Regions from separate parts of the Bradyrhizobium sp. Pha-3 genome, predicted to be linked through region 1. Evidence: predicted binding sites of a transcription regulator. Region 1 holds the regulator's gene; each other region holds the start of a gene.
The links. The regulator PhoB, encoded in region 1, activates phosphate uptake and scavenging genes when phosphate is short. The targets are predictions, from matches to a motif close to TGTCATNNANCTGTCAT.
Positions count from the first base shown of each region.

Region 2: a site for PhoB is predicted at 3,060-3,076, ahead of ACE10X_RS26880 (Orn/Lys/Arg decarboxylase N-terminal domain-containing protein). Genes of this name have one in related genera too.
Region 3: a site for PhoB is predicted at 2,498-2,514, ahead of ACE10X_RS01035 (DUF2794 domain-containing protein). Genes of this name have one in related genera too.
Region 4: a site for PhoB is predicted at 3,378-3,394, ahead of phnC (phosphonate ABC transporter ATP-binding protein). Genes of this name have one in related genera too.

Region 1 is NZ_CP170151.1:1,015,510-1,020,766, reverse strand. Features, by position in the region: gene argF (ornithine carbamoyltransferase) at 1-270, opposite strand, end outside; gene ACE10X_RS04830 (aspartate aminotransferase family protein) at 270-1,478, opposite strand; gene ACE10X_RS04825 (GcrA family cell cycle regulator) at 1,967-2,479, shown strand; gene phoB (phosphate regulon transcriptional regulator PhoB) at 2,718-3,428, opposite strand; gene phoU (phosphate signaling complex protein PhoU) at 3,574-4,290, opposite strand; gene pstB (phosphate ABC transporter ATP-binding protein PstB) at 4,396-5,214, opposite strand; gene pstA (phosphate ABC transporter permease PstA) at 5,211-5,257, opposite strand, start outside.
Region 2 is NZ_CP170151.1:5,672,057-5,677,313, reverse strand. Features, by position in the region: gene ACE10X_RS26885 (GNAT family N-acetyltransferase) at 79-639, opposite strand; gene ACE10X_RS26880 (Orn/Lys/Arg decarboxylase N-terminal domain-containing protein) at 658-3,015, opposite strand; gene ACE10X_RS26875 (DJ-1/PfpI family protein) at 3,122-4,273, opposite strand; gene ACE10X_RS26870 (lipopolysaccharide assembly protein LapB) at 4,475-5,071, opposite strand.
Region 3 is NZ_CP170151.1:210,134-215,390, forward strand. Features, by position in the region: gene acnA (aconitate hydratase AcnA) at 1-1,104, shown strand, start outside; gene ACE10X_RS01030 (thioredoxin family protein) at 1,266-2,027, shown strand; gene ACE10X_RS01035 (DUF2794 domain-containing protein) at 2,572-2,943, shown strand; gene ACE10X_RS01040 (Bax inhibitor-1/YccA family protein) at 3,287-4,078, opposite strand; gene ACE10X_RS01045 (ABC transporter permease) at 4,312-5,257, opposite strand, start outside.
Region 4 is NZ_CP170151.1:2,711,172-2,716,428, reverse strand. Features, by position in the region: gene phnE (phosphonate ABC transporter, permease protein PhnE) at 1-459, opposite strand, end outside; gene phnE (phosphonate ABC transporter, permease protein PhnE) at 456-1,340, opposite strand; gene phnD (phosphonate ABC transporter substrate-binding protein) at 1,424-2,356, opposite strand; gene phnC (phosphonate ABC transporter ATP-binding protein) at 2,436-3,251, opposite strand; gene ACE10X_RS12665 (chloramphenicol acetyltransferase) at 3,462-4,127, shown strand; gene ACE10X_RS12660 (alpha-D-ribose 1-methylphosphonate 5-triphosphate diphosphatase) at 4,124-5,257, shown strand, end outside.

The DNA.
Region 1 (5,257 bases):
GATGGTCTCGCCGCGGCCGAGCTGCATCTCGGCACCGGTCAGCATGATCGATTCACCGCCGAGCTGGCGCATGCCGACGTCGAACGACACCCTTGTGCGGGTCGACGGGCGCTCGAAGATCATCGCCAGCGTCTTGCCTTCGAGCGGCTTCCTGCCCTTCTCATGCGCCTTCAGCTTCGCCTTCATGGCGGCGCCGGCGGACAGCATGTTGCGCAGCTCGCCGAGCGGCAGTTCGTTGATATCGAGGAAGTGGCGGACCGGCTTGCTCATTATCCAGCCGCCTTCTTCGGCTGCGCCGCCGGCAATGTCGCGCAGGCGCGCTCGAGCGCAGTGATCGACGTATCGATCTCGGCCTCGGTCACGATCAGCGGCGCCAGGAACCGCACCACATTGTCGCCGGCACCGACGGTGAGCAGCTTCTCGCTGCGCAGTGCTGCGATCAGGTCGCCCGACGGCACCACCGCCTTGACGCCGATCAACAGCCCCTCGCCGCGCACCTCCGACAGCACGCCGGGATAGCGGTCGACGACGGAAGCGAGCTTCTGCTTGAGCAGCAGCGACATCTTCTGCACATGCTCGAAGAAGCCGGGTTTCAGCATGACGTCGAGCACGGCATTGGCGGCGGCGACCGCGAGCGGATTGCCGCCAAAGGTCGAGCCGTGCGAGCCGGGCGCCATGCCTTCGGCCGCTTTCGCGGTCGCCAGCACCGCGCCGATCGGGAAACCGCCGCCGAGCGCCTTGGCCAGCGACATCACGTCCGGCGTGACGCCGGTGCGCTTGTAGGCGAACAACTCGCCGGTGCGGCCCATGCCGGTCTGCACCTCGTCGAATGCCAGCAACAGGCCATGCTCGTCGCAGAGCGCGCGCAGTGCCTTGAAGAACGCCTGCGGCGCCGAGCGCACGCCGCCCTCGCCCTGCACCGGCTCGATCAGGATGCCGGCGGTGTGCGGGCCGATCACCTTCTTCACCGCCTCGATGTCGCCATGCGGCACCTGGTCGAAGCCGTCCATCGGCGGGCCGAAGCCCTCGAGATATTTCGCCGAGCCGGTCGCCGCCAGCGTGCCCAGCGTGCGGCCGTGGAAGGCGCCCTCGAAGGTGATGATGCGGTAGCGCTCGCCATGGCCCTTGGAGAAGTGATAGTGGCGGACCAGTTTGATCACGCCCTCCATCGCTTCCGCGCCGGAATTGCAGAAGAACACGAAGTCGGCAAAGCTCTGCTCGCACAGCCGCGCGGCAAGCACCTCGCCGTCCGGGCTCTTGAACAGGTTCGACATGTGCCAGAGCTTGGTCGCCTGTTCCTGCAGCGCCTTGACCAGATGCGGATGCGCATGCCCGAGTGCGTTGACCGCGACGCCCGAGGTGAAATCGAGATAGCGGTCGCCGTTGGTTGCGATCAGCCAGGCGCCCTCACCGCGCTCGAAGCCGAGATCGACCCTGGCGAAGACGGGGAGCAGATGCGACGTGGCAGCGTTGGTCATGGCGTTCACTGACGGTTTTTAAGCCGACAATTGCCGCTGCGCCTTGACGCCAGCGCAGCAACGGCCAGCTTCGGAAAACAAAACGGCCGCCTTTGCGGGCGGCACGTGGCGGGCATTCTATGCTGCGGTCAGTAAGTGTCAATCGCCACGAAGTGGCCTTCCTGCAATGCGAAACGAGCGCAATCCGGAGCATTCCGGTGCGGTGGAAAAGCCTCATCGCAATGCTTAACTGTGTGGGAACATGTGGACGCACGGCCGCGGACTCTTGCGCCAGAGTCACGCCATATTGTAGCGTTTGGCCTGTCGGGTACGACATCTCGTGCGGCAGTACTGGACCCTCTAAGTAGCCTTCGTATCGCGCGTAAACGTTCGGGCGCAAGACCGCGCCCGGCGAGGGCTAAGGGATTCTGGCCGCAGGGATATTTGTCCAGATTGGCTCGCAGCGCCGCTCCAATGATTGGCCGGCGCTACGCGAAGGGAAGAATGCGATGACTGTATTGACCTGGTCCGACGATCGCGTCGAGCAGCTGAAGAAGCTCTGGGAGTCCGGCCTGTCGGCCAGCCAGATCGCGGCGGAACTTGGCAATGTGACGCGAAACGCCGTGATCGGCAAAGTGCATCGGCTCGGCCTCTCTGGCCGCGCCAAGGCACCCTCCACGGCCGCGCCGCGGCAGCGCAAGGCCCGCCCCGCCCAGCACATGATGCGGGTGGCGCGCCCGGTCTCGCGCGGCAACACCGCGCTGGCGCACGCCTTCGAGGTCGAGATGGAGCCCGATCCGATCTCCTACGACAATGTGGTGCCGATGAGCCAGCGGCTGTCGCTGCTCGAGCTCAACGAGGCCACCTGTCACTGGCCGGTCGGCGATCCCTCGAGCCCGGAGTTCTTCTTCTGCGGCGGCAAGGCGCTCGCCGGCCTGCCCTATTGCGCGCATCACTCGCGCGTCGCCTACCAGCCCGCCGCCGATCGCCGCCGGCCTTCGGCGAAGCCGCAGATCAAGTGAGCACTCGGGAAACTACGGACGAACTCAAAAACAAATCCCCGCGAAAGCGGGGATTTTTTTGTGGCGCGTAGCCCGTTACATCACCGCCGTCGTCCCGGCGCAGGCCGGGACCCATACGCCGCGGCCGGCGCAATCGGCAAGCGGCCAGACGGCTTTCTAACAACACCCATTCGTGGTTATGGGTCCCGGCTCTCGCCGGGACGACGCCATGTTACGGCTTGCGATGGCCACACGCCCGTTACGGCTGCGGCTCGGCCTTGGCGAAGCGGTCGTCGAGCGCGTAGCCGGCGCCGCGCACGGTGCGGATCGGATCCTGCTCGCGGCCGGGATTGAGCAGCTTGCGCAGGCGGCCGATATGCACGTCGACGGTGCGTTCATCGATGTAGATGTCGCGGCCCCAGACACTGTCGAGCAGCTGCTCGCGGCTGAACACGCGGCCGGGATGCTCGAGGAAGAATTCAAGCAGGCGATACTCGGTCGGCCCGAGATCGATCGGGCGGCCCGAGCGCGCCACGCGGCGCTTCTCGCGGTCGAGTTCGATGTCGCCATAAGTCAGCACGGTCGCAAGCCGCTCGGGGCTCGCGCGGCGCAAGAGGCCCTTCACCCGCGCCAGCAGCTCCGGCACCGAGAACGGCTTGACGATGTAATCGTCGGCGCCGGTGGCAAGCCCGCGCACGCGCTCGCTTTCCTCGCCGCGCGCGGTCAGCATGATGATCGGAAGCTGCTTGGTCTCGGGCCGCGCCCGCAGGCGGCGGCACAGCTCGATGCCGGACAGGCCCGGCAGCATCCAGTCGAGCACCACGAGGTCGGGAACGCGCTCCTTCAGCCTCGTGTCGGCATCGTCGCCGCGCCCCACCGTCTCGACATCGTAGCCTTCCGCATCGAGGTTGTAGCGCAACAGCGTCGTCAGCGCTTCCTCGTCTTCGACTACCAGAATGCGTGCGCTCATCGGTTTAAGTTCTTTCTCTGTGGTGATCCGTTGCCCAGACGCAAACCGAAACGCTTACTTCCTTGAACATAGTTCCCGCGGAAACGATTTGTCGCGAGGATCGTCCAGTTTCACTCTTGCCGGTTCCGCGCTTGCCGATCATGCCTCAGTTGCCCGGCACCGCGGTGGCAAAAGTGGTCATGTCCCCCTTCGGGCGCTTGTCGGTGATCTGCTGGCCCTCGATCATGTAGAACACGGTCTCTGCGATATTGGTGGCGTGATCGCCGATCCGCTCGATGTTCTTGGCGCAGAACATCAGATGGATGCAGAACGAGATGTTGCGCGGATCTTCCATCATGTAGGTGAGCAGTTCGCGGAACAGCGAGGTGCAGATCGCATCGACCTCCTCGTCGCCCTTCCAGACGTTCATCGCCGCCGGCAGGTCGTGCGCGGCATAGGCGTCGAGCACCGACTTGACCTGCGACAGCACGAGGTCGGTCATGTGCTCGAGGCCGCGGATCAGCTTCAGCGGCTGGAAATCGCTCTCCAGCGCCGCGACGCGCTTGCCCATGTTCTTGGCGAGGTCGCCGATCCGCTCGAGGTCGGTGGCGACGCGCATCGCGCTGACGATCTCACGCAGGTCGATCGCCATCGGCTGGCGGCGCGCGATCGTCAGCACCGCGCGCTCTTCGATGTTGCGCTGCAGATTGTCGATCTCGATGTCGGCGGCGACCACGCGCTTGCCGAGCGCGACGTCGCGACGGATCAGCGCGTCGACCGACTCGGTAATCATCCGTTCGACCAGGCCGCCCATCTCGGCGACCAGGCGGGTCAACTCCTGCAGGTCGCTGTCGAATGCCTTGGCGGTATGTTCAGAAGCCATCGCTTGTCTCCCTCAACCATGATCCCGGGGATTATGGTTTCGTTTCCTGAATTTTAGCATGACCTGATTGGAAAACCGGTTTCCACCTTTTCGGATCATGCCCGGTCAACCGAACCGGCCGGTGATGTAGTCCTGGGTGCGCCGATCGCTCGGTGAGGTGAATATCTTGTTGGTGTCATCGAACTCGATCAGCTCGCCGAGATACATGAAGGCGGTCTTGTCGGAGACGCGCGCCGCCTGCTGCATGTTGTGGGTGACGATCGCGATCGTGTAGTCCTCGGAGAGCTCCTGGATCAGCTCCTCGACCTTGGCGGTCGAGATCGGGTCGAGCGCCGAGCACGGCTCGTCGAACAGGATCACCTCGGGGCGCACCGCCACGGTGCGTGCGATGCACAGGCGCTGCTGCTGGCCGCCGGAGAGCGACAGGCCGGAGGCGTTCAGCTTGTCCTTGACCTCGTTCCACAGCGCGCCGCCGCGCAGCGCCTTCTCGACCCGGTCGTCCATCTCGGACTTCGAGATCTTCTCGTAGAGGCGGATGCCGAAGGCGATGTTCTCGTAGATCGTCATCGGGAACGGCGTCGGCTTCTGGAACACCATGCCGACCCGCGCGCGCAGCAAGTTGAGGTCGAGCTTGGGGTCGAGAATGTTGGTCTGGTCCAGCATCAGCTGGCCGACCGCGCGCTGGCCCGGATAGAGGTCGTACATCCGGTTAAAGATGCGCAGCAGGGTCGACTTGCCGCAGCCGGACGGGCCGATGAACGCCGTGACGCGGTTGGTGCCGAGCGTCAGGTTGATGTTCTTCAGCGCGTGGTGCTCGCCGTAGTAGAAGTTGAGGTTGCGCACCGTGACTTTCGGCGGCGCTTCCGGCAGCGGAACCTGGGGAACGTGGCCCGCGGCAGTCGTGGAGACGGAAAGCTCGGTCATTTTGCGGCCCTTTCGGCACCAAGGATACGCGCGCCGATATTCA
Region 2 (5,257 bases), 4.7 Mb from region 1:
AGCTTTCCTCACCAACCCCATTCTGTGGTTATGGGTCCCGGCCTTCGCCGGGACGACGAATGGAAAGTGTCGCCCCCATCACCGTCGCGACAGCGGCGCGGGTGGCGGCGGGGCGGTGGCGCCGGCGGCGAGCGAGCGCTGCACCATCACGGTGTCGGACCAGCGGCCGTAGCGATAGGCGACACCGGGCAAATGCCCGACTCGGGCGAAGCCGAAGCGGTCGTGCAGCGCGAGCGAGGCGGCGTTGTCGCTGTCGATGTAGCCGATCATCTGGCGGAAGCCGGCGGCGGCGCAGGTGTCGATCAACTCCTGCAGCAGCCGGCCGCCGACGCGCTGGCCGGTGAAGCAGTGATGCACGTAGATCGAATGCTTCACCGTGTAACGGTAGGCCGGACGCTTGCGGAACAGTACAACATAGGCATAGCCGACCACCTCGCCGTCACAGATCGCGACGAGGTGGGGCAGGCGGGTGTTGCGCAGATTCTTGCGGCGGTCGCGCAGATCGTCGGGCTCCGGCGTGCCGCTGTCGTCGACGCTTTCCTCGACGCCGCGGCGGATGTGGTGGCGGTAGATCGACAGCATGGCGTCGACGTCGCTGTCGCGGGAAGGACGGACGGTGATCTTGTGATCATTCTCCATTGTGTTGCGCCCGTTCGCCTATTCGGACACGACATAGGTGTAGAAGCGGACGCGGCCGGAGTCGTCGATCTCCTTGTAGATGCCTTGGACTTCGACCTCGAAGCCCGGGAACGCATTGAAGCTCGCCTCGAACATCTTCAGATAATCGATCATCGGCTTGCTGCGTTCCGACAGCCGCTCGCCGGGCACGATGGTGGCGATGCCGGGCGGGTAGACCACGAACGGCGTCGCGGCGACGCGGCCGAAGATCTGGTCGATCGGCAGATAGTCGACATCGTTGCGGATGAGATATTGTGCGGCGTGGCGCGGCGACATCGCGATCTCGGGCAGGTGCTCGGGCAGGAATTGCCTGGCCTGCAGCGTGCTGACGCCGCCGTCGCGGAAGAAGCGGTGCATGTCGCCGCAGAGGTCGCGCAGCCGCACCCCGCTATAGCGCTGCGGGCGGCGGCGAAAGAATTCGGGGATGACGTCCTCGATCAGCGCGTTGTCGTCGTGCAGCTTCTTGAAGGCGACGAGCCCCGACACCAGCGTGCCGGCCTTGCTTGCCTCGACGCCGGGCGTCAGCAGGAACAGCAGGGAGTTGAGGTCGTTCTTCTCGGCGACGATCTGGTTCTCGCGGAGATATTGCGCCACCACCGGCGCCGGGATGCCGTGATCGGCGTAGGCGCCGGTGGCATGATCGAAGCCCGGCGTCAGCAATGTGAGCTTGTTCGGGTCGGTCATGGCGAAGCCCGCGGTCAGTTCGGGGAAGCCGTGCCAGGTTTCGCCGGGACTGAGCTGCCAGTAAGACGGATTGGTCGCGAGCTGATCGGTCGAGATGGTCTCCCAGGCGACATTGTGCACGCCGTTCTCGCGCGCGACGTCGGGGATCTTCACACGGTCCGGCACGAACGGCTCGAAGAACCAGCGCCGCTCGGGGCGCGTCTCCTTCTCCTCGAACTCGCGCTTCACGGCGCGGATCTTCTTGCGCAGCTCGATGCCGAGCCGGATCGTGTCGTCCCACAAGACTTCGCCGGAACGGCCCTTCATCATCTGCGCGCCGACATCGAGCGAGGCGAAGATCGGATAGAACGGCGAGGTCGAGGCGTGCTGCATGAAGCTTTCGTTGAAGCGGCGGTGCTCGACCCGGCGCTTCTGGCCCTTGATGTGGCGGTCGCGGATATGGATCTGCGAGGCCTGCGAGAAGCTCGCGAGCTGCTTGTGGGTCGATTGGGTCGCAATGATGCCGGGGGCCTCGGGGCCGAGATCGGACAGTCCCATGGCGAAGCGGCCGGCGTAGATCGGGTGGAATTTCATGAAGCCGGCCCAGGCCTCGTCGAACAGGATGTAGTCGCAGAGATGGCCGATCCGTTTCAGGATCATCTCGGCCGAGTGGATGGTGCCGTCATAGGTGCACTGCTCGACCACGGCGACGCGGAACGGACGCTCCTTCTTCCAGGCGTTCTCGTCCCTGACCAGCGGGTGCTTGCGGATGTGGTCGCGCAGCGTGCCCTCGTCGAGCAGGTCCCAGCGCATCGGGCCGATCAGCCCCCAGGCGTTGCGCACCGTCGGCACATAGACCGGGATGCCGCCGCCGATCAGCAGTGCGCCGTGATGCGCGGCCTTGTGGTTGTTGCGGTCGAACAGCACGAGGTCGCCGTCGGTGACCAGCGAGCCGAGCGCGACCTTGTTGGAGGTCGAGGTGCCGTTGAGCACGAAATAGGTCTTCTCGGCGCCGAAGATCCGGGCCGCCTCCTTCTGCGCCCGCAGCGCCGGCCCCTCATGGGTGAGGAGGTCGCCGAGGTCGAGCACGGAATTGTCGAGATCGTCGCGGAACACCGCTTCGCCGAGATGTTCGACGAACACCCGCCCGATCGGGCTGCGGCTGTAGAACACGCCGCCATTATGGCCGGGGCAGGTCCAGAGCTGGTTGCCTTCCTCGGCGTAGTCGACCAGCGCGCCGAAGAACGGCGTCTTCAGGTTCTCGGCATATTGCTTCAGCCTGGAGATCAGGTTCTTGGCGATGAAGGGCGGGGTTTCCTCGGACAGGAACACGTAGCCGTCGATGAAATCGAGCACCTCGACCGGCAGGTCCTCGAACCGCTTGCGCCGGATCAGCAGGATGATCGGGAAGTCGAGGCCGCGCCGGCGCATCAGGTTGATCAGCGCCGCGGTCTTGCCTTCAAGGCCCTTCTTGCCCCAATCGACCACCATGCAGCCGATCGCGGCATCGGTCTGCACCGCGATCTCGGCATCCTCCAGCTTGCGGGCGCGAACCACCTCGAAGCCGGAGCGCTCGATCTCGGCGATGATCTGGTTGAAGCGGATGCCCTCGAGGTCGTCGGCCTCGAACACCGGCGCAGCGAACAGGAAGTTGAAGCGTTTGAAATAGTCCATGCGTGTCCCCGAACCGGTCCGGCGCTGACGTGTCGGCACAATTCATGACAGGGAGATGACAATGGGGTGGATGGAGGATCGAATACGTTGTTGGGGACGCAATCCCTCACTGCACGGCGTCAGCCCGTGGATATTCCAGCTGCATGGCGACGAAGTCCGCCGTACCACGGCCATAGCGTGTCTCGATCCCGGCAAGCGCCCGGTCGAGTGCCTGCGCAGGCGGCGCGCTGCCGACCGCGGGCAGCAGACCATCTGCGGACCAGGCCGACGCCACGACCTGCGGATAGACGCGCAGGCCGTTGCGGGTCGTCACGACGTCGCCGGTCGCGGCGAAGGTCACGGCGTGCGAGCGGTAGGTGCGCGACCAGCTGTCGGCGACCAGCGCGAGCGAAACTTCGTCGACGCCGGGAGCAAGCGCGAGGCCGAGCTGTTCCCGGTTCCAGAACGCCAGCGTGTTCTGGATCGCGGTCAGCGCGAAAGGACGGGTGAACTTGAAGGCGTTGCTGTCATGCCGCGCGTCCCAGCCGGGCAGGCCGATCTCGCGCGCGACGGCCTCGGCCCTGGTGCGGCCGGCGATCGCCTCGATCAGGGTCAGCGACATCGGCATCGACGCCGAAATCCCGGTCGTCGTCGCGACGCCGTGGTCGACCACGATGCGGCGGTCGGCGACATAGCGGATCTCGGGATGCTTGTTGCGCCAGTTCTTCAGGTAAAACCAGTGCGTGGTGGCGCGCCTGCCGTCAAGCAGGCCGGTCGAGGCGAGCACCTTGGCGCCGGCGCAGACAGCGACGATCACGGCGCCTTTCTCCGCCTGCTGCCGGATCCATTGCATGACCGCCGGATCGTCGTCGCGGCTCATCGCCGGCACGATGACGTAGTCGGCGCCGTCGGGATGTGCGGCATCGAATGCGGCGATGGTCGCATCAGGCTCGACCTTCAGCACCGGGAACAGTGTGACCGGACCGGGTCCCGTCGCCAGCGTGACGACATCGGCAACATCGGCGCGCTTGAGGATGCCGTAGGGCATCAGATAGTCGGTGGTCTCGGTCATGTCGTTGATGCCGAGGATCGCGATCAACGGTCGCGCCCGCTTCGGCGGCTTCAGCGCCGCGAGCGTTGCATCCTGCTCGGCCTTGGCGATCGGAGGCGGAAGGCGGAACGCCGATGCGGCGGGCAGGGTGAAGAGCCAGATGCCGCCAATGATTGGTACCAGCGCGGCAACGGCGATGCCGCTCCACGCGAGAAGCCGCCAGGTCATGATGATCGATCTCAACGTATCCGCGTGCGTCGCCCGGCACGCAAGCTACTCGCCGGTCACGCCGACCAAAACGGCGAAATTCCCGCAAAAACGGACACGCCAACAACGCGGCTCAAACGCGTAGCCCGGACGAGCGACAGCGACATCCGGGGCCGGTCCTTCCCCGCATGTCGCTCCGCTCACGCGGGCTACGCAACGCGCTCAGTAGACGAGGTTCGTACCCGGCGGCTTTTCCAGTGCCGCCGCCAGCGTCCGATACTCCTCGCAGTCGGTGCCGCAGATCTCGGCGATCCGCTGCAGATGATACTGCGCCTGGTCGCGGTTTCCCTGTTCGATCTGCCACAGGCCGTAGTAGTTCCACGTCAGGACGTGGTTCGGATCGGCCTTGAGCGCACGTTCATACCAGACTTGCGATTGCTTGTAGTCGCCGAGCTTGCGATAGGAATAGCCGATCAGGTTCGCGACGTTCGGCTGATCGTCGCGGCCGAGTGCGTGCAACTGATCGATCGCGGCGGCGTAGTCGTTGCGTTCGTAGATTGTCGCATAGGCCGCCCGATAGCCGTCGCGGAATGCCGGGTCTTCGAAGCCGGACTGCTTGACGGGCTTCTTGACCTTGTGCGTGGTCTTTCTGTCCTTCTGCTGGGGATAGGACGGCGCGGGAGTGCCGTAGCTCGACCCGTATGGGTCGCCACCACCGCCGCCGCCGCCACCTCCGCCAGCCGCGATGGCGGTCTGCGGCGGGAACAGAATGATCGGCGCTGTCAGAAATGCCGCAAGCATCATCGGTGACTTGATCATGGACACCTCCCGATTTGATAAGGACAGCCATCGGCCTGAAGCACTAACTCCCGATCGCGGGAGACATTCCGCGCGTTCTGAGAAATTGTTTGCCGAAGCGGCAATCGCACTGTCTTTTCGGGACGTCGCGCTTTCACGTGCACGCTGGCTGAGTGTTTTGTTGGCGCCGTCGGACATCGGAGTCGA
Region 3 (5,257 bases), 810 kb from region 1:
GGCAACCGCAACTTCGAAGGCCGCGTCTCGCCCGACGTGCAGGCCAACTACCTCGCCTCGCCGCCGCTCGTCGTCGCGCATGCGATCGCCGGCACCGTGACCAAGGATCTCGCGGTCGAGCCGCTCGGCATCGGCAAGGACGGCAAGCCGGTGTTCCTCAAGGACATCTGGCCGACCGCCAAGGAGATCAACGCCTTCATGAAGAAGTACGTCACCGCGACGATCTTCAAGAAGAAGTACGCCGACGTGTTCAAGGGCGATACCAACTGGCGCAAGATCAAGACCACGGAAAGCGAGACCTATCGCTGGAACATGAGCTCGACCTATGTGCAGAACCCGCCCTATTTCGAAGGCATGAAGAAGCAGCCGGAGCCGATCGTCGACGTGGTCGACGCGCGGATCCTCGCGATGTTCGGCGACAAGATCACCACCGACCACATCTCGCCGGCCGGTTCGATCAAGCTGACCTCGCCCGCCGGCAAGTTCCTCAGCGAGCACCAGGTGCGCCCCGCTGACTTCAACCAGTACGGCACGCGGCGCGGCAACCATGAAGTGATGATGCGCGGCACCTTCGCCAACATCCGCATCAAGAACTTCATGCTGAAGGGCGCCGACGGCAATATTCCGGAAGGCGGTTTGACCAAGCACTGGCCCGACGGCGAGCAGATGTCGATCTACGACGCCGCGATGAAGTACCAGGCGGAAGGCGTGCCGCTGGTGGTGTTCGCCGGCGCCGAATACGGCAACGGCTCGTCGCGCGACTGGGCCGCGAAGGGCACGCGCCTGCTCGGGGTACGCGCGGTGATCTGCCAGAGCTTCGAGCGCATCCATCGCTCCAACCTGGTCGGCATGGGTGTGCTTCCGCTCACCTTCCAGGACGGCACGTCGTGGTCCTCGCTCGGCCTCAAGGGCGACGAGAAGGTCACGATCCGCGGGTTGCAGGGCGATTTGAAGCCGCGCCAGACGCTGACGGCCGAAATCGTCTCCGCCGACGGCGGCAAGAAAGATGTCCCGCTGCTCTGCCGCATCGATACGCTGGACGAGCTCGATTACTATCGCAACGGCGGCATCCTGCATTATGTGCTGCGCAAACTCGCGGCCTAACGCGGATTTGTGATCGGTGCCTCACCGCTTAGTGAGTAGCGACTAAAAAGAAGGCGGCCTATGAAAAGGCCGCTTTCTCGCGTTTTGGGGCACGCAAGTTCAGGGACAGACTTCATGCTCCGTACAATTACGGATGGAAATCATCACGACTGGTTCGCAGTATGACAGCGATGGTGGCCTATAACTGTATCTCGCGATGGTCGAGCGCCCTTGGCATCTGCGCAATCGTCGCGATCATCCGCCCCGCCCACGCCGATCCGCGTGCCGTCGTCGAACTCTTCACCTCGCAGGGATGCTCGTCCTGTCCGCCCGCGGACAAGATCATTGGTGACCTCGCGAAGGACCCCAACGTCATCGCGCTGAGCATGCCGATCGACTATTGGGACTATCTCGGCTGGAAGGACACGCTGGCCGATTCCCGTTTCAGCGCGCGCCAGAAGGCTTATTCGCATGTGCGCGGCGATCGCGACGTCTACACGCCACAGGCCGTTATCAACGGCTCCGCGCATGTGATCGGCAGCGACCGCGCCAGCATCGAGAGCGCGATCAAGGACACCGAGAAAGGCGGCAGCGTGATGTCGGTGCCGGTGACGATGACGCTGACCGGCAAGCAGATCAACGTGTCGGTCGCCGCGTCGAAGTCGCCCGCAGTGTCGCGCGGCGAGGTCTGGATCTGCTCGATCTCGAAGTCGGTGCCGATCTCGATCGCGCGCGGCGAGAACCGCGGCCGCGAGATCACCTACCACAACGTGGTGCGCAATCTCCTCAAGGTCGGTGACTGGAACGGTTCGTCCGGGAGCTGGACCGTGCCGCTGGAGAACATCACGCGTGACGGTGTCGATGCTGCGGCGGTGTACGTCCAGGACGGCAACCGCGACAAGCCGGGCCCGATGCTCGGCGCTGCCTTCACCTCGCTTCACTAGAGCCTTGCTGCGGTAAGGCGCGATGCGCCGGCTTCCGCCCGTGGCGCGCCGTTGGACCGCACGCATGTTGTCGTGCAGCCGCGCATGGCGACGAACCTGCATTCAGTGATTTGCCGAAAGGAAAGCGCCGGGGTTTTGCGCGCGTCCAGCTTGCGCAGGTCCCAAAAACAAAAAGGACCAACTTTCGTTGGCCCAGTGTTGGGATTTAACTCCCCTGCGAACAGGCCCGATCCCGACGGCCCCGGGGGGCTGGGGGCTGAGGAATCCGGAACCGAAAGGACCGGGCCAACGCAGGATTTCCTTTTCGCAGGGCAGCGGGGCGGGCGATGGGCGGAAGTGGGGCAGCAATATGATTCCGCTAACGTTCCCGTGACTCTGCGGTTTTCCGGACAATCCGCCGCGCGCGGCCGTGGTTAAGGTCCGGTTGCATTGCGATTGGCCCCTTGCGGGCCCGCTCGCTTAGCGCGATCATGTCACTCTCGTGACGATCCCGAAGAGGGGGCCTTCGGAACCCGATCGTCGCCGAGGTGACAGGAGGCGCTCGATGAGTTTGATCTCGGAGGACACCGATCCGAGCGGGAGTCGTGCCGCGGCGCGCACCGCCGCCGCGACCCCTCAGCCGAACCGCGTGACTTTCAATCGACTTGAACTCAACCGCATTCTCAATCTCTACGGCCGCATGGTCGCCGACGGCGAGTGGCGCGACTATGCGATCGACTTCCTGAAGGACCGTGCCGTGTTCTCGGTGTTCCGGCGCGCGTCGGAAGTGCCGATCTACCGGATCGAGAAGGACCCCCGGCTTGCGCGCAAGCAGGGCATGTACAGCGTGATTTCCGCGACCGGCCTGATCCTGCGCCGCGGCCACGAACTGGAACGCGTGCTGTTCGTGATCGACCGCAAGCTGTCCCTGGTGTAGGGATTTCTCGTAGCCCGGATGAGCGAAGCGACATCCGGGAGGGTCTCACCACCCGGGTACAACTTCCCCGGATATCGCTTCGCTCATCCGGGCTACAAATCCGCTAATCCGCCGGCGCAGTTGTGCGGCCCTCGAGCGGCCTCGCCATTATTTTTGCCTCGCGCAAACGAAAAGCTTGTAGCCCGGATGGAGCGAAGCGAAATCCGGGACGGTCGCAGCCATGGATGAACCAGCCCCGGATTGCGCTGCGCTTCATCCGGGCTACGCCACATCCTGCTCCGCGCAAAAGAAAAGCCCCGGCCGGATGGCCGGGGCTTGGACTTGATCGGCTCGCTCGAGGCGCTTAGTCGCGCTGGCCGAGCAGCTGCAGGAGCAGCGTGAACAGGTTGATGAAGTTCAGGTAGAGCGACAGCGCGCCGGTGATTGCCGCACGCTCCGCCATCACGCCACCCTGCGAGGCGTAGCCGTAGATGTAGTCGTTCTTCAGCCGCTGGGTGTCCCAGGCGGTGAGGCCCGCGAACACCAGCACGCCGACCACCGAGACGATGAACTGCAGCGCCGAGCTCGCCAGGAACAGGTTGACCAGGCTCGCGATGATGATGCCGATCAGACCCATGAACAGGAACGAGCCCATGCCGCTCATGTCACGCTTGGTGGTGTAGCCGTAGAGGCTCAGCGCACCGAACGTGGCCGCGGTGATGAAGAACACGCGCACGATCGAGGTGTGCGTGTACACCAGGAAGATCGACGACAGCGATAGACCCATCAGCGCCGAGAACACCCAGAACAGGAGTTGGGCGGTCGCGGGCTGCAGGCGGTTGATGCCGGCCGAGATGACGAACACCATCGCCAGAGGGGCGAGGATGAACAGCCACTTCAGCGGGCTCACGAACATCGCGTAGCCGAACTGCGTCAGATAGGCGTTGCCGAACTTGGCGACGGCGGCCGACTGGTCGGTGGTCACCGCACCCATGTAGACGCCGAGCGCGGCGAGGCCGGTGATGGCCAGGCCGATGCTCATGTAGTTGTAGATGCGCAGCATGTAGGCGCGCAGACCGGCGTCGACGGCCGCAGCGTCAATGCGCCCGGCGGCCCGGCCGAAAGGAGAAGCGTAGTTGCGGTCTAGGTCCGACATGGTCGAATTCCCGTGGTTGGTCCCGGTGGAGCGCAAGGGATTTGCGGCGCCGGTCGTAAATCTATCTCAGATGGCTCGGTTTGCGGAACATTAATTCCGTGTCATTCAAACCGACTATCCGACCCGATTGGTATGTGGGAAATTAACACATCCGACGCAAGCTTCCACGCGCGGCCGAATGTCGCTCTACCTAGCGTTACAGGCAAAAACGGCGCTCGCGCCGCTACATTTTGTCACAAATTCCGCAACACTGAGGCCGGCTTCTGGTTTAGCGCGAGCAGCGTCCCGGCTAGCCCCAGTCCGACCGTGACGACCAGCGCGGCGACCACGACCAGCGCGGCGCTGCCGGCCTGCCATATAAAACTCAGCGTCATCAGCCGCGTCACGATCAGCCAGGCCGCGATCGAACCGGCGATCACCCCGAACACGGCGGTTGCAAAACCGATCATCAGATACTCCAGCGCGTAGGCACCGAGCAATCGCACCCGAGTGGCGCCGAGCGTCTTGAGAATCACGGCGTCATAGACGCGGTGGCGGTGTCCGGCGGCGAGCGCGCCGCCGAGCACCAGGATCGCCGAGATCAGCGTCACGGCGCTGGCGCCGCGGATCGCCAGCACCAGATTGCTGACGACGCTGCCGACCGTCTCCAGCGCCTCGCGGACCCGCACGCTGGTCACCATCGGGAACGCGTCGGCGACCTGCTTGATGATGCGCGCGTCGTCGGCGGAATCGGCGTGTGGTTCCGTCAGGGTCGCGACATGGCTGTGCGGCGCGCCCTTGAAGGCATTCGGCGAGAACACCAGCACGAAATTGATGCCGAGGCCCTGCCAGTCGATGTTGCGCAGGTTGGCGATCTTCGCCGGCACGTCGCGTCCGAGCACGTTGACGACGATCTCGTCGCCGATCTTCAGGGACAGGCCGTCGGCGATCTTCTTCTCCATCGAGACCAGCGGCGGCCCGCTGTAGTCCGGCCCCCACCATTCGCCCTCGACGATCTTCGAGCCCTTGGGAATTTCCCCGGTATAGGTCAGGCCGCGGTCGCTCTGCAGCACCCATTCCGAATCGACGGACGGCTTGAGCTGGTCGGCCTTGACGCCGCGCGCGGCCACGATGCGCCCGCGCAGCATCGGCACGTCCTCGACGGTCGAGCCGGCGGCGATCTTGGCCAAGAAGGCATTG
Region 4 (5,257 bases), 1.7 Mb from region 1:
GGCGAACGGGCCGAGACCGACGACGTTGATCCAGACCAGCGCCCAGATCAGCGTATCGACGCCGCGGATCGAATCCAGGAAGCGGCGCACCGGAAAGCGGATCAGATTCGAGGGGATGATGTTGCGCGCCGCCAGCAGGCTGACCGGCAGCGCCAGCAGCGCGGCAAGCGTGGTGCCGAGCACCGCGATCGACAGCGTCTCGCCGAGCGCCTGCATGTAGAGCGGAAACGACGAGCCCGGATTCGGCGGGAGCATCAGCATGGTGATCCAGCCGAGCTGGCCGAGGCCCGCGATCAGCCTGGACGGCGAGAAATCGAGATCGACCAGTCCGAACACGAAGATCGCGAGCGCCGCCGCGATCATGGCTGGCATCGCCAGCCGTGCCGATGCGGGACGTTCGAAGACGCCGGGGTACTTCGCGCGCAGTTCCGTGGTGTCCGGCCTCGGCATCTGGCTCATCGACGGGTCTCCTTGCCGAACAGCCGGCCGCGCAACCAGCCGGTCGAGATGTCGATGATGAAGACGGTGACGATGATGGTGATGAGGATGGCGCTGACGTCGGAATAGTAGAACTTGCGGATCGCGACCACGAGCTCCTGGCCGATGCCGCCGGCGCCGACGAAGCCCATCACCGACGCCTCGCGGACGTTGATCTCGAAGCGCAGCAGCGCATAGCTGGCATAGCCGGCCGAGACCTGCGGCAGCACGGCAAAGCGCATGCAGGACAGCCAGCTCGCGCCGGTGGAGCGGATGCCCTCGACCGGCTTCATGTCGGCATTCTCGACGATCTCGGCAAACAACTTGCCGAGCGCCCCGGTGGTGTGGATCGCGATCGCCAGTACGCCGGCCATCGGCCCGAGGCCGAACGCGATCACGAAGATCAGCGCGAACACGATGCCGGGAACGGTGCGCGCGAATTCCAGCAGGCGGCGGATCGTGAAACGTACCCACGGGCCTGGCGACGTATTCTGGGCCGCGAAGAAATTGAGCGCGAAGGCGAGCACGGCACCCGTCAGCGTGCCGACATAGCTGATCAGGATCGTCTCGCCGAGCATCTTCAGCCATTTATGCCAACCCCAGAACCATTCGGCGGGATCGGTCCAGACCCGCGCGCCGGAATCCAGCGTCAGGATGCGATCGAAATAGCTGACGAAATTGCCGAAATAGGTGAACAGCGTGCGCAGGTTCACTTCCGCGCCGAACGCCGCGATCACCAGCACCGCACAGAAGGCCGCCGTTGCCAGCGCGGCCTTCAACCGCTGGCGTGCGACGGACTTGCGGTAGGCGTCCTCCAGCGTCGCCAGTTGCTGCGCTGGAAGAATGGATACGGCGGTCGCCATCGACGCGTGCCAGTCCGGTTCGGAGTTGAGTGGAGAGAAAGGGCCGGGCTATACGCCCGGCCCTCGTGACGTCAGGCGTGCGATCAGCTCGCCTTCTTGCGCAAACCGTCGACGAACTTGATCAGCTCGATGGTGCCGTCCCAATCCTTGGTGGTGGCGGGATGGAAGCCCTTCTTCTGACCGTCGGACAGACGGTCGAAGGCGGCCTTGTCCTTGGTCGGGGCGTCGAAGAAGGCCTTTGCGATCGCGGCCTTCAGATCCTCCGGAAGATCGGCGTTGTACGCATAGGGGCCGTTGATGATCAGCGCCGACTTGTGGATGATGCGGAAATCATCCTTCTTCATCGCCGAGCCGTCGGCATTCTTCAGCATGCCCTTGGTCAGCATCTGGGCGAGCGTGGAATCGTCCTCGTTGGTCCACTGGTTGGCGGCCACATCAACGGTCCCCTGCGACAGCGCCAGGACGGCGTTCTCGTGGCTGCCGGTGAACACGACCTTGCCGAAATAGCCCTCGGCGTTCGCGATGCCCATCTTGTTCAGTTCGAAGCGCGGCACGTTGTTGCCGGATGTCGAGTTCGGATCGACCAGGCCTAGATTCTTGCCTTTCAGGTCCTCGACGGACTTGTACGGGCTCGACGCCTTGACGAAGAACACCGAGTAATAGCCGGTCGAACCGTCGGCGTTCATATCGTTGGCGAACGCGTCGGTCTTGACGCCGGTCAAGCGCGCGCGAGAGAACGAGGCCGAGCCGTAGCTGGCGATCTGGATGTTGCCGGCGCGCTGGCCTTCGATGACGGCCGCGTAGTCGTTGGCAATGCGCAGCGTGACCTTCACGCCGAGTTCCTTCGACAGATACGCGACGAACGGCGTCCAACGCTCGGTGACGCCGGAGGCGTTCTCGGCCGGCACCACCGCGAAGGTGAGCTCCGGATATTTTGCCTTCCAGTCCTGCGCGGAGGCCGAACCGGCAAATGCCAGCGCGGCAGCGCCAGCCAGAATGATGCGACGAGTGAACATGACTACCCCTCTTTTGTCGTAGTTGCACCTGTTGGCCGAGCAAAATGCTCGGCCTCCCAGATTGAAAAGTGCGCGACGCTCAGGCCGCGGCTGCGGTGCCGAGTGCCGGCGCAGTTGCACCGTCGGGCGCGGGCAGCGGTGCCGCGCCGATGACGTCATTGGCCTCGAGGTCATAGAGCTCGCGGGCGATATGGTCGGTGAGCGCCGCGGGGGCGCCGTCGAACGCCACGCGACCCGCGGCCATGCCGACCAGGCGGTCGCAATAGGTCCGCGCCAGGTCGAGCGAGTGCAGATTGCAGAGCACCGTGATGCCGAAATGCTTGTTGATGCGCAGCAGCGCATCCATCACGATCTTGGTGTTACGCGGATCGAGCGAGGCGATCGGCTCGTCGGCGAGAATGATGTCGGGCTCCTGCACAAGCGCGCGGGCGATCGCGACGCGCTGCTGCTGGCCGCCGGAGAGCTGGTCGGCGCGCTGTGCCGCGAGCTGGGCGATGTCGAATTGCTCGAGTGCCGACAGCGCCAGCGCCCTGTCCTGTTCCGGCCAGACCTGCGCCAGCGAGCGCCATGACGGAATCTGGGCCAGCCGGCCCATCAGCACGTTGGTCAGCACATCAAGGCGGCCGACCAGGTTGAACTGCTGGAAGATCATCGCCGAGCGCGCGCGCCACCGCCGCAGTTCCTTGCCGCGCAACGCGGTAACGTCGGTGCCTTCGAACAGGATACGGCCGGAAGTCGGATCGGCGAGACGGTTGATCATCCGAAGCAGCGTCGACTTGCCGGCACCGGAGCGGCCGATCACGCCGACAAAGCTGCCCGGCGCGATCGAAAAGGACGCGTTGTCGACTGCGGCTTTCGTGCCGAACCGGCACGTCAAACCTTCCACCACCAGCATGTAATGCTCCAACCGCGCCTCGTTGGGCCATCGCTATCCCCGGCGTTTTACAGTTATGTGACGACAGCGCTGCGGTGCGGCGATCGTCCACACCCCTCCCTTGTCGCTCCCTTGCCGTCATCGCAACGTCATGATGTTGTCATCAAGCGTCCCGATGACGAGCACACATCCCCGGAAGCCCAAGATTCTTGAAGATTTGCGGAGGCCCTGATGGCCGGAAAGACACTCTCGGTTGTGCCGACCGTCGACCCGACTGCGTCGGTCCGTGAGAGCAAGCTCGGCAAATATACCGAGGTCGGCGCGCGCACGATCCTGCTTGAAGTCAGCATGGATGACTATTCCTACGTCGTGAACGACAGCCAGATCACCTACACCTCGATCGGCAAGTTCTGCTCGATCGCGGCGATGACCCGCATCAACCCCGGCAACCACCCGATGCATCGCGCGACGCAGGCACATTTCACCTACCGCGCCAGCGCGTATTTTCCCGGAGAGAGCGACGACACCGACTTCTTCAACTGGCGACGTGCGCATCACGTGCATATCGGCCATGACGTCTGGATCGGGCATGGTGCGATCCTGCTACCAGGACGGAACATCGGAACCGGCGCTGTCGTCGCCGCCGGCGCGATCGTGACCAAGGACGTCCCCGCCTACACCATCGTCGCCGGTAATCCGGCGCGGCCGGTGAAGCGGCGCTTCTCCGAGCCGATCGCGGACCGCCTTGCCGCCCTCGCATGGTGGGACTGGGATCACGAAACACTTCGCCGTGTCCTGCCCGACTTTCGCAAGCTCGTGGTCGAGGAATTCCTCGACAAGCACGAGGCCGAGGCCGTATCCCAATCGCAAGCCAAACAACGGAGCGCCGCATCGTGACGGACATTTTCATCGAGGGCGGGCGCACGCTGGTTGACGGCGCCTTGGTCGAGACCTCGCTGCGGACCGCGGGCCGCGACATCGGCGCGCTCGACGCCGAGCAGGGTCGCGCCGCGCTTCACATCGATGCCACCGGCCTGCTGGTGCTGCCCGGCATCATCGACCTGCACGGCGATGCGTTCGAGCGGCAGATGATGCCGCGCCCAAGCGTCGACTTCCCGACCGACGTGGCGCTGATCGACAGCGACAGGCAGGCGATCGCCAACGGCATCACCACCGTGTTCCATGGCACGACCTGGTCGTGGGAGCCCGGCCTGCGCAGCGCGGAGAATGCGCGCAAGCTGCTCGACGCGATCGAAGCGCTGCGGCCGCAGCTCGCCGCCGACACGCGCTTCCACCTGCGTCACGAGACCCACAATCTCGAGGCCGAGGCCGAGATCATTCAATGGCTCAGTGAAGGCCGCATCGACCTGTTCGCCTTCAACGACCACAGCAACGTCAAGCCGAAGAAACGCAACCAGCTGGCCGAACGCACCGGGCTCTCCGTCGAAGCCGTCAACGACATGCTCGACCGGGTGGTGGCGCGCCGTCCCGAAGTGCCCGCCTCGATCGCGCGACTGGCCGCGGCTGCGCGCGCGGCCGATATCCGCATGCTGTCGCATGACGACAACAGCCCGGCGATGCGCCAGGAGTTTCGCGCGCTCGGCGCTGTGATCGCCGAATTCCCCGTCAACGAGGAGACCGCGCGCGACGCCGCTGATGCGGGCGACTTCATCGTGTTCGGCGCGCCCAATGTGTTGCGCGGCGGCAGCCATACCGGCTGGACCAAGGCATCCGACATGATCGCACAGGGCCTCTGCTCGGTGCTGGCGTCGGACTACTACTATCCGGCGCAGCTGCTCGCGGCGTTCCGCCTCGTCGCCGACGGCATCCTGCCGCTCGCCAGGGCCTGGGACCTGATCTCGTCGGCTCCGGCACGCGCGGCAGGGCTTGCCGACCGCGGCGTGCTCGCCGCGGGCCGCCGTGCCGACATCGTCGTCGTCGACGACAAGGCGCCGCTGCGGCCGCGCATCGTCGCCGTGATCTCAGCCGGACGTCTGGTGCACCTGGCGGACGCGAGCTGCCTCGTT